Linked DNA regions of Simiduia agarivorans SA1 = DSM 21679. The protein of the gene in region 1 interacts with the protein of each later gene in a pairwise test. Links are inferred from orthologs where the notes say so. Each region holds a gene or a part of one and is shown on either strand. Other genes may lie near its edges.

Region 1 (5,259 bases):
TGGCAAAGTCCGGCTCCGGCGGCCAATGTGTCGTTGACGTGGGCGTCGATCGTGTCCTGATTATCAAGGACTGCCGCGATACCACCTTGGGCAAACCAGGTAGAGCCTTCGTGCAGCTCACCCTTGCTTAATACTGCCACGCTGGCATGTTCAGACAGGTGCAAAGCCAGTGACAGGCCGGCGGCACCGCTGCCAATCACTAGAACGTCAAACTGGTGCAGTCTGGTCATGAATCCTTAATCCAACCGCTGAAGAGTGCGCGATTATAGCGGAATTATGAGGGCTAACCAGTCCATATCGGCCTTGCCATTCTGTCTGAAACTGTACAAAATCGCCGGTTTTACAGTGACTTGGCCACCAAACTTAAACACCGGGCTCAATCCGAGCCGGGATGATCAGGCAGGTCTTTAGGAGAATGTATGGCAGAACCCCAGGCGCCGGACAACGATCAGTTGTTGGTGGAGCGTGTACAAAAAGGGGATAAAAATGCCTTTAATTTGCTTGTGCTGAAATACCAGCATCGGGTTGCCGCGAACGTAGCAAAATATCTGCGAGATCAAGCAGATATCGAGGATGTGGTTCAGGAAACCTTTATCAAGGCATACCGAGCACTGCCCAATTTTCGCGGAGAAAGTGCGTTTTATACCTGGATCTATCGCATCGCAGCCAACACAGCCAAAAATTACCTGGTTTCCCGGTCCCGACGCCCGCCTTCGCAGGGTGTTGACGCAGAGGAGGCCGAGTACCTGGCGACCGAGTATATGGAGGATGCCGACACCCCGGAGGGGCTCCATTTCAAAACTGAATTGGAGGCGTTGGTAGACAAGACGGTACAAGCATTGCCAGAAGATCTCCGCACCGCTGTTGCTCTCCGGGAAATCGACGGCAAGAGCTACGAGGAGATTGCGGAAATCATGGGGTGTCCCGTGGGTACCGTAAGGTCCAGAATATTCAGGGCCCGGGAAGCGCTGGATGCCCGGATCCGGGCCTATATGGACCCGGGTGGCAAATAAATTTACAAATCTTTGAACTTTTGTGTGTGACGGTAGTCTCAGGCACATGCCCGGTTTTTAGCCTCTGTTGCAGAGTCAAAACCGAACCAATAACAATCGAATTTAACAGGTGTGGTAGTTTCAGATGGCAGAACAGGCAAACCAGAAGTTGCAGGAAAGTCTCTCGGCGCTCATGGATGATCAGGCCAGCGAGCTGGAGCTGCGGCGGTTGCTTAAAGCTATGAAGGACGGGGATTCCCTGTCTGAATCCTGGTCCAATTACCATTTGGCGGCTTCTGCCATGCGCGGCGAGCTGTCACCACGGGTGCCAGTGGATTATTCAGCCGGCATTATGGCGGCGCTGGAAGCCGAACCGGCACACCGCATGACACCCGCCAAAAAACAGGGCTTCTGGGGGCTGGCAGGCAAGTTTGCCGTTGCTGCCAGTGTTGCCGGCGCGGTGGTTATTGGTGCACAGCAATTTGCCGATCAGGAGCATGCCCTGGTGGCAGAAGCGCCTGCGGCCAGCTTGCCCGCAGGGGCAGTGCCAGAGGGCTTCGCCTCGCCGGATCTGACGGCCCGTACTGTGAATGTGTCCGAGGCGAGTCCGTTAGCGGCCGAACTTGAGCAAAACCAGCGGCTCATTTACGTACCTACGGCAGCAGAACAGCAGATTCAGAATCAGGTTGTGGAGGAGCATCTCAATCAGTTGATGCTTGAACATGCCAGTAATGCTGCCGAAAACAGTGCTCAGGGATTGTTGCCCTATGCGAGGGTGGCGCCTGAAGTTGAGTTGCGTCCGGAGCCCGCTGTGGCCCCTGAGCAGAAGTAGTCGCTCCGTACCTGTGGATCAACTCTATGCGTGGAACGCTATCGGTAACGCCCTAAGGCTCTCATGCGATATTTAACACTGGCGGGTCTAATTGCTCTCTTGGTGGTAGCGACGTCCGCCCGGTCTGACGCAAATCCACCCGATGCCAGAGACCTGTTACGACAATTCTCCAAAGCGTCCTCCAGCCATAGTTATTCGGGCGTACTCACCTACGAGTTTGGCGCACATCTCACCAGCATTGCCATAGAACAACAGGTCACTGATCAAGGCAGACAGGAGCGTCTGTTGCACCTTAATGGCCAATTGCGCGGCGTGAGTCGTCAACAGGCGTTTTGTTCGACGCCCTCCGATCGGCTCCTGCAGGGGCTGGAGGCCAATGTCGCACTCGAAGACTATTACCATGTTTCATTGATTGGTCAGGAACGGGTCGCAGGCCGCGCTGGTTACGTAGTTCAGGTAATGCCAAAAGACCAGTATCGCTATGGCTATGTAATTACCATCGATCAGAGCGATTATCTCGCATTAAAAATTCTGCTGGTTGGTCCCGGTAACCGGGTTCTGGAGCGATTTCAATTCGTGCAGATTAATAACCTGGGCTCAGGTGAGACTGCCGGGCCGATTGAAGATTGCCCGGATACCCTGATGAAGGTCAGCTGGCAGGCGGGCTGGTTGCCCAAGGGATTTCGTTATGTGGGGGCCAAAACCACAGAGCAGCGTGAAATGCTGATGTTTACCGATGGAATGGCTGCTTTTTCGGTATTTATCGAGTCGATCGAATCGCCCGCAGCACTCGAAGGAAAAGCCCAGCGCGGCGCAACGGTTGCCTACCTCGGGCGCCTGCAGTCGGGTAGCCAGTCATTTCGCGTAACGGCGGTGGGCGAAGCACCGATTACAACGCTCGAGCGAGTGGCGTTGGGGATGACCAGGGTTTACTGATGGAGCGCATTGCTGAATCGGGGGTAGTGGTTCGCTGCGATCAATCCACCGCTTGGGTGAAAACCATACAGCGCAGCAGTTGTGCCAGTTGTCAGGCCAGACACGGTTGCGGGCAATCGAGTTTACAGTCCTGGTTTGAAACATCAGACGTGATCCCTGTTTCTGTTCACGGGGAGCCGCCCGAAGTCGGGCAAACCGTCTCGCTATCCGTTCCGGCCGATGCGTTGGCCAAGGCTGCGCTTTTGGTTTATCTCGTGCCCTTATCAGGCCTGTTGGCGGGGTTGTTTGTCGCCGAGACTCTTTTTGGACAGGACGTTTTTGCCGCGATCGGCGCCGGAATCGGGTTGATCGCTGGCTGTGTAGCCGTTCGCTGTTTGACTGCGCGGCTGAAAGATAATGCCGATTACGCCCCCGCACTTGAATCGGGTTTTGCCGATCATTCCAATCATTTATCCCGCTAGTTGAATTCAGCAAGTTAAGGAGTAGCACCTATGCATTTTAAGGGTTTATTGCTGAGCATATTGGTCTTGTGCGCGTTTGCGGTGCCGTCGCAGGCGCGTTCGCTGCCCGATTTCACTCAGTTAATTGAAGAAACGTCGCCCGCGGTAGTGAAAATCAATACCCTGGAGCATGCCAAGCGCAACAGCCAGCGCCAGATGCCGCCGCAAAATATTCCCGAGATATTCAGGCATTTGTTCGAAATGCCCGAGCAGCGTCAGCGCGAGCAGCGCTCTATGGGGTCGGGTTTCATTGTTTCCACAGACGGTTACATTCTCACGAATCATCATGTCATTGATGGGGCGGATGAGATCGCCGTCCGCTTAACCGATCATCGCGAATTTGAAGCCAGCGTGGTCGGCACAGATAGCCGTTCTGATTTAGCGCTGTTAAAGGTCGACGCCAAAGGTCTGCCGGCCCTTAAGTTCGCAGATTCAGACAAATTGAAAGTGGGTGAATGGGTATTGGCTATCGGGTCGCCCTTTGGTCTGGATTTTACGGCCAGTGCCGGTATTGTCAGTGCAATCGGACGCTCTATCCCCACCGAGCGCAATGAAAACTACGTTCCGTTTATTCAGACGGATGTCGCAATCAACCCCGGCAACTCAGGTGGACCGTTGTTTAATCTGGATGGGTTGGTGGTTGGCATCAACAGCCAGATCTATACCCGCAGTGGTGGATCTATCGGCTTGTCGTTTGCGATTCCAGCCAATGTGGCGCGGGATGTGATACGCCAGCTCAAGGAAAAAGGCCGCGTCGACCGGGGGTGGCTGGGCGTGGCGATTCAGGAGGTGGATCGTAACCTGGCTCAATCCTTTGGGCTGAGCAAGCCTGCGGGCGCACTGATCCAGCAGATCGAGCCCGGCAGCCCGGCGGATAACTCCGGTTTGAAGGTGGGCGATGTGATTTTGAAGTTTGATGGTAAAGCCATTGAGCGTAGTGGCGATCTTCCCCATGTGGTCGGCTTGCTGCCACCTGGTTCCAAAGTTAAAGCCGAGGTGATGCGGGCCGGTAAGCGCAAGACGGTCTCGGTGACCGTTGGCAAGCTGCCGGTGGGCGACGAGCCACACGTGGCCAGTGGGCCGGACGCTAGCCAGGGGGATCGGTTAGGTCTGGTGGTGGAAGCACTGGATGACCGGCAAAAACAGGCCTGGCGCCTGGATGGTGGCGTACTGGTGACCCAGGTGGCCCCGGATAGCCCGGCTGCCGCAGCTGGAATCAGGCCTGGAGACGTGATTGCTCAGCTTGGTTTCGAGCCTGTGACGGATGTGGATACCTACCAGCAGTTGCAGGCGGAATTGCCCGAAGACACGTTACTGCCCATCCGATTCTATCGCGATGGCCGTCCAGCCTATCGGTCGTTTATGATCAAAAAGTAGGGAAAAATAGCCCAAGTCATTGAAATGCGGTAGAATTGCCGCGCCTCAAGAGCCCTTCAGGGGCTCTTGTTGTTTATGGCTCCAGCCAACGGATGCCGTTCGTTTTTCAACCTAATTTGTGTCTTTTTATCGTGTCTGACCTAAGCCATATCCGCAATTTTTCTATTATCGCCCACATTGACCATGGCAAATCCACTATTGCCGACCGTTTTATACAGCTGTGCGGTGGTCTGACTGACCGGGAGATGGCGGCGCAGGTGCTCGATTCCATGGATATTGAGCGTGAGCGGGGTATCACGATCAAAGCGCAGAGCGTAACGCTGCATTACCAGGCACGGGACGGCAAAACCTACCAGCTCAACTTTATTGACACGCCCGGTCACGTGGACTTTTCCTATGAGGTATCCCGGTCTCTGGCAGCGTGTGAAGGTGCGCTTCTGGTGGTCGATGCCGGCCAGGGTGTTGAGGCACAGTCGGTAGCCAATTGTTATACCGCTATTGAACAGGGGCTCGAAGTGATCCCGGTTCTGAATAAAATGGATTTGCCGCAGGCAGAACCTGAACGCGTTGCCGAAGAAATTGAAAATATTATTGGTATTGAGGCAACCGATGCGGTGCGTTG
Region 2 (4,551 bases), 3.1 Mb from region 1 along the record:
TGTCGTCCACTTCGCCGCGGGCAAAATCAAACACGCCCTCGCTGTCACCAACGCCACGGAAATTGAACCGCACGGTGGCAATTCCGAGATCGCGATAGGCGCGCGCCAAGGTCACTACCACTTTGTTATCCATGGTGCCGCCATGCTGCGGATGCGGGTGCGCGACAACGACCAACAGCCGACGCCTCGCCAGCACGCCTTCGGGCGATCCGGCCTGCGTCCTGACCGACAAGCGACCGGCCGGCCCAGCGATATCGAAGGACTGTTCGTTGGAGGTAAATACGGTGATTTCGGGTGTCATGGATGCTTTCGTGCGATAACTGGTCTGTGAACACCACTGTTCGTAATAAAACAGTGATCCATTCTTCGGCATAAAGGCATATAATATAGGACAGCAGTCGCGCTTTCAGGTGCGCCCATCCGCCAAGCGGGCGCATTATGGCATGGAGCGAAGCGCGTAGCCTGATTTTTTTGGCATCCCAAAGGAGAGCACTGTGTTTTCGTTGACCACCATTATCTTTGCAGTTGCCACCAGCCTTCTGTGCGGCGGCATTCTCGGCGCTTTTCTGATGTTCGCCCTGCGACCGCAGGAAAAACTGAACCGCGAACTCGAAACCCAACTCATGGATACCGAGGAACGACTGCGTGAATACCAACAGGAGGTCACCCAGCACTTTGTGGAAACCTCCGAGCTGATCAACAACCTCACGCGCTCCTACCGCGACGTACACGAACACCTGGCCAGCTCGGCACTGAAGCTCAGCAACGCAGAAATCAGCCGGCAGATTACTCAAGCGGGCGACGGTAAGCTGCTGGAGAAAAAGTCAGATGATGAGCAACCGCACGTGCAGGCGCCCACTGACTGGGCTCCGAAGAAGCCGGGCAAGCATGGCACCTTGAGCGAAGCCTACGGTCTGAGCGAGGACGAGCAGGAAGAAGATCAGACACTGGTTCTGCAACGTCAGGCCTGAGCCACTCTGCGCACTAAAAGGATGCCCTAACCGGGCGTCCTTTCACTCTTCACTTGCTTTATACTGACCGCCTTGTATCGCCGAGGTGGACTTGTGAAAAAACTGCTCGACTTTCTCGCCTGGCCGGTGGCCATCGGGCTACTCACCGCACTCATTGTCATTTTCACTTCGCCCGGCTTTCGCCCACTTCTGGCGAACTTGCACGCATCGGCGCAGCCCAGCGTACAAAGCACACAACCGGTCAGCTATGCCGGTGCAGTCAAGCGGGCGGCACCGGCGGTAGTGAACATTTTTACCCAGCGCAAAATCCAGGCGCAACGTCATCCGCTGCGGGATGATCCGCTGTTCCGGCATTTTTTCAACAATGCCAATCAGCCCCAGCAAGAACGCCTGCAATCCTCTTTGGGTTCTGGCGTCATCATGAATCCCAAGGGATACATTCTCACCAATCACCACGTCATTAATGGCGCCGATCAGATTGTGGCCCTGCTGACCGATGGCCGCGAGGCCCAGGCCACCGTAATCGGCACCGACCCGGATACCGACCTGGCACTACTGAAAATCAACCTCGACAACCTGCACGCCATTCCCATCGGCGACCCGGCCAGCGCTCAGGTGGGCGACGTGGTCATGGCCATCGGCAACCCTTTCGGGGTGGGCCAGACGGTCACCCAGGGGATCATCAGCGCCGTGGGGCGCTTTGGCCTGGGGATCAACGTGTTCGAGAATTACCTGCAAACGGATGCCCCTATCAACCCCGGCAACTCCGGCGGCGCGCTGATTGATGCGCGCGGCAACCTGATCGGCATCAACACCGCCATTCTGGACAAGACCGGCTATTCGGTAGGCATCAGTTTTGCCGTACCGATCGACATGGCCCAACGGGTGATGAATGAACTGGCTGAGCACGGGGAAGTGGTACGCGGCTGGATCGGCGTGGAAGCGCGCCGGCTGACACCGCAACTGGCGCGTTCACTCGGCGTGGAGCCATCCATCGGGGTGATTGTCACCGGCATCTATGCCGACAGTCCGGCACTTTATGCCGGCCTGAAACCGGGCGATATCATCACCCACTTGAACGATGAACCGCTCGGTGATGGTCGTCGAGGCGCCCAGTTCCTGGAACAAAGCCGGCCGGGCGATCCGGTCACACTCACGATCAAACGGGGATTACAGATTACCCAGATTCAACTGGTTATGGCAGCTCAGCCCACGGCGGGCTGAGCCGGTCAGTCTTCACGTATCCGGTATTCGGCAGATCGGGCGTGGGCCTCCAGGGACTCGCCACGCGCCAGCACACTGGCGCACTTACCCAGGCTACTGGCGCCGGCAGGCGAGCACATAATCAGCGAGCTGCGCTTCTGGAAGTCATACACCCCCAATGGCGAAGAAAAGCGCGCGGTGCCCGAGGTGGGCAGCACGTGATTGGGGCCAGCACAATAGTCGCCCAGCGCTTCGGCCGTGTGGCGCCCCATAAAAATAGCCCCCGCATGCCGGATGGACGGCAACCAGGCTTGCGGGTCCTCAACGGACAGCTCCAGGTGCTCCGGCGCGATGCGGTTGATAAGGTCAATGGCTTCCGCCTGATCGCGCACCTGAATCAGCGCACCGCGATCAGCCAAAGCAGTACCGGCAATGGCCGCACGCTCAAGCGTTGGCAATAACCGCGCCATGGCAGCCTGCACCTGATCGATAAACGCCGCATCCCAACCGATAAATATGGCCTGCGCCAATTCATCGTGCTCCGCCTGACTGAACAAGTCCATCGCCAGCCAATCGGGATCGGTTTTGCCATCGCAAACCACGAGGATTTCCGACGGGCCAGCAATCATATCGATAGCGACGGTGCCAAACACCGCGCGTTTGGCAGTGGCCACATAAATGTTGCCGGGGCCGACAATTTTATCCACTTTGGGCAGGGTTTCAGTCCCGAAGGCCAGCGCTGCCACCGCTTGCGCGCCGCCCAGTTTGAATACGCGATCCACACCGGCAATGTGCGCTGCCGCCAATACCAACGGGTTCAACTCACCGCCAGGCGCAGGCACCACCATGACAACGTCATCCACGCCAGCCACCTTGGCCGGAATGGTATTCATCAACACCGATGAGGGATAAGACGCCTTGCCGCCGGGCACATATACGCCCACCCGCTCCATCGCGGTCACCTGCTGACCGAGCAAGGTGCCATCGGCTTCGGTATAGGACCAGGATTGCGCCAACTGGTGTTCGTGGTAGCGACGCACGCGCGCGGCGGCCAGAGTGAGCGCCTCGCGTGCGGCCGGCTCAATACGGTCGTGGGCGGCAGCCAGTTCGGCTTTTGACACTTCGAGGTCGGCAACCCGCTCCACTTCCAACCGATCAAACTCGGCGGAGTATTTCAGCAGGGCGGCATCGCCGTCGGCCTTCACTGATTGCAGGATGGTATCCACCCGTTCAGCCACCAGCCGGTCGCTGATGGTTTCGAACGCCAGTAAATCAGCCAGCGCGCGCTCGAAACCCGGATCATTGCTATTCAGTCGCCGGATCATCAGGCCACCGCTTTGGCTATATCGTCAATGATGCGTTGTATCAGCGCATGCTTCATTTTCATCGAGGCTTTGTTCACGATCAGTCGCGAGCTGATATCGGCGATGTGGTCACGGGCTTCAAGACCATTGGCCTTGAGGGTATTGCCGGTATCGACAATATCCACAATTTCATCGGCCAACTGCATCAGCGGCGCCAGCTCCATGCCACCGTACAACTTGATGATGTCTGCCTGACGACCGAGTGTTGCGTAGTAGCGTTTGGCCACATTCACGTATTTTGTGGCCACTTTCAGACGACCACTCGGCGCCACAGCGCCTTTGATCGCCGCGGTCATCAACCGGCATTTGGCTATTTTCAGGTCGAGCGGCTCATACAAGCCCTCGGCGCCGTTTTCCATCAGCGTATCCTTGCCGGATACGCCCATATCGGCGGCGCCAAACTGCACATAGGTGGGCACATCCGAACCGCGCAGCACCACCAGATTGATGTGCTCGTGATTGGTGCCAAAAATCAATTTACGCGACTTGCTGATGTCTTCTTCCGGCTCGATACCGGCCGCCGCCAACAGCGGCAGCGTCTCTTCCAGAATGCGACCTTTGGTAAGGGCAATGGTCAGCTTATTCATTTGGCGGTCACCCGGCGAATGTTGGCGCCCAGCATCAGGAGCTTTTCTTCAATACATTCATAACCGCGGTCGATGTGGTAAATCCGGTCTACCAGTGTATCGCCCTCGGCGACCAACCCGGCAATCACCAGACTGGCGGACGCCCGCAGATCACTCGCCATCACCGGCGCCGCCTTCAACTTCGGCACCCCGGTAATCATGGCGCGGTTGCCATCCAGGGCGATATTGGCTCCCATGCGGTTCAGTTCATGCACCTGGATCAGGCGGTTTTCAAAAATAGTCTCAATGACGGTACCCACCCCCTCGGCCACCGCATTCATGGCGGTGAACTGGGCTTGCATATCGGTGGGAAACGCCGGGTATGGCGCGGTTTTGAGATTAACCGCCTTGGGCCGTTTGCCCTTCATGTCCAGCTCGATCCAGTCT

What was found.
Region 2: the proteins of M5M_RS03335 (region 1) and M5M_RS17300 interact in binary tests that used the Escherichia coli proteins (3 or more experiments, as listed by UniProt). The link is inferred for Simiduia agarivorans SA1 = DSM 21679 from one-to-one orthologs.

The regions. Positions count from the first base shown.
Region 1 is NC_018868.3:738,802-744,060, reverse strand. What follows is about bases 213-2,980. They hold M5M_RS03335 (sigma-E factor negative regulatory protein), read left to right. Parts: upstream 213-1,137; coding sequence 1,138-1,824; downstream 1,825-2,980. Other genes in these bases: M5M_RS19295 (SoxR reducing system RseC family protein), read left to right, coding at 2,760-2,980; M5M_RS03330 (MucB/RseB C-terminal domain-containing protein), read left to right, coding at 1,888-2,760; rpoE (RNA polymerase sigma factor RpoE), read left to right, coding at 420-1,013; nadB (L-aspartate oxidase), read right to left, coding at 213-230. Also shown: more of nadB, read right to left, coding at 1-212; more of M5M_RS19295, read left to right, coding at 2,981-3,221; M5M_RS03320 (DegQ family serine endoprotease), read left to right, coding at 3,252-4,637; lepA (translation elongation factor 4), read left to right, coding at 4,769-5,259. UniProt on the Escherichia coli protein: An anti-sigma factor for extracytoplasmic function (ECF) sigma factor sigma-E (RpoE). ECF sigma factors are held in an inactive form by an anti-sigma factor until released by regulated intramembrane proteolysis (RIP).
Region 2 is NC_018868.3:3,877,667-3,882,217, reverse strand. The notes cover bases 313-3,129. They hold M5M_RS17300 (trypsin-like peptidase domain-containing protein), read left to right. Parts: upstream 313-1,064; coding sequence 1,065-2,195; downstream 2,196-3,129. Other genes in these bases: hisD (histidinol dehydrogenase), read right to left, coding at 2,201-3,129; M5M_RS17305 (Z-ring associated ZapG family protein), read left to right, coding at 495-971. Outside these bases: M5M_RS17310 (alpha/beta hydrolase), read right to left, coding at 1-301; more of hisD, read right to left, coding at 3,130-3,499; hisG (ATP phosphoribosyltransferase), read right to left, coding at 3,499-4,125; murA (UDP-N-acetylglucosamine 1-carboxyvinyltransferase), read right to left, coding at 4,122-4,551. UniProt on the Escherichia coli protein: A site-1 protease (S1P) that cleaves the peptide bond between 'Val-148' and 'Ser-149' in RseA. Part of a regulated intramembrane proteolysis (RIP) cascade.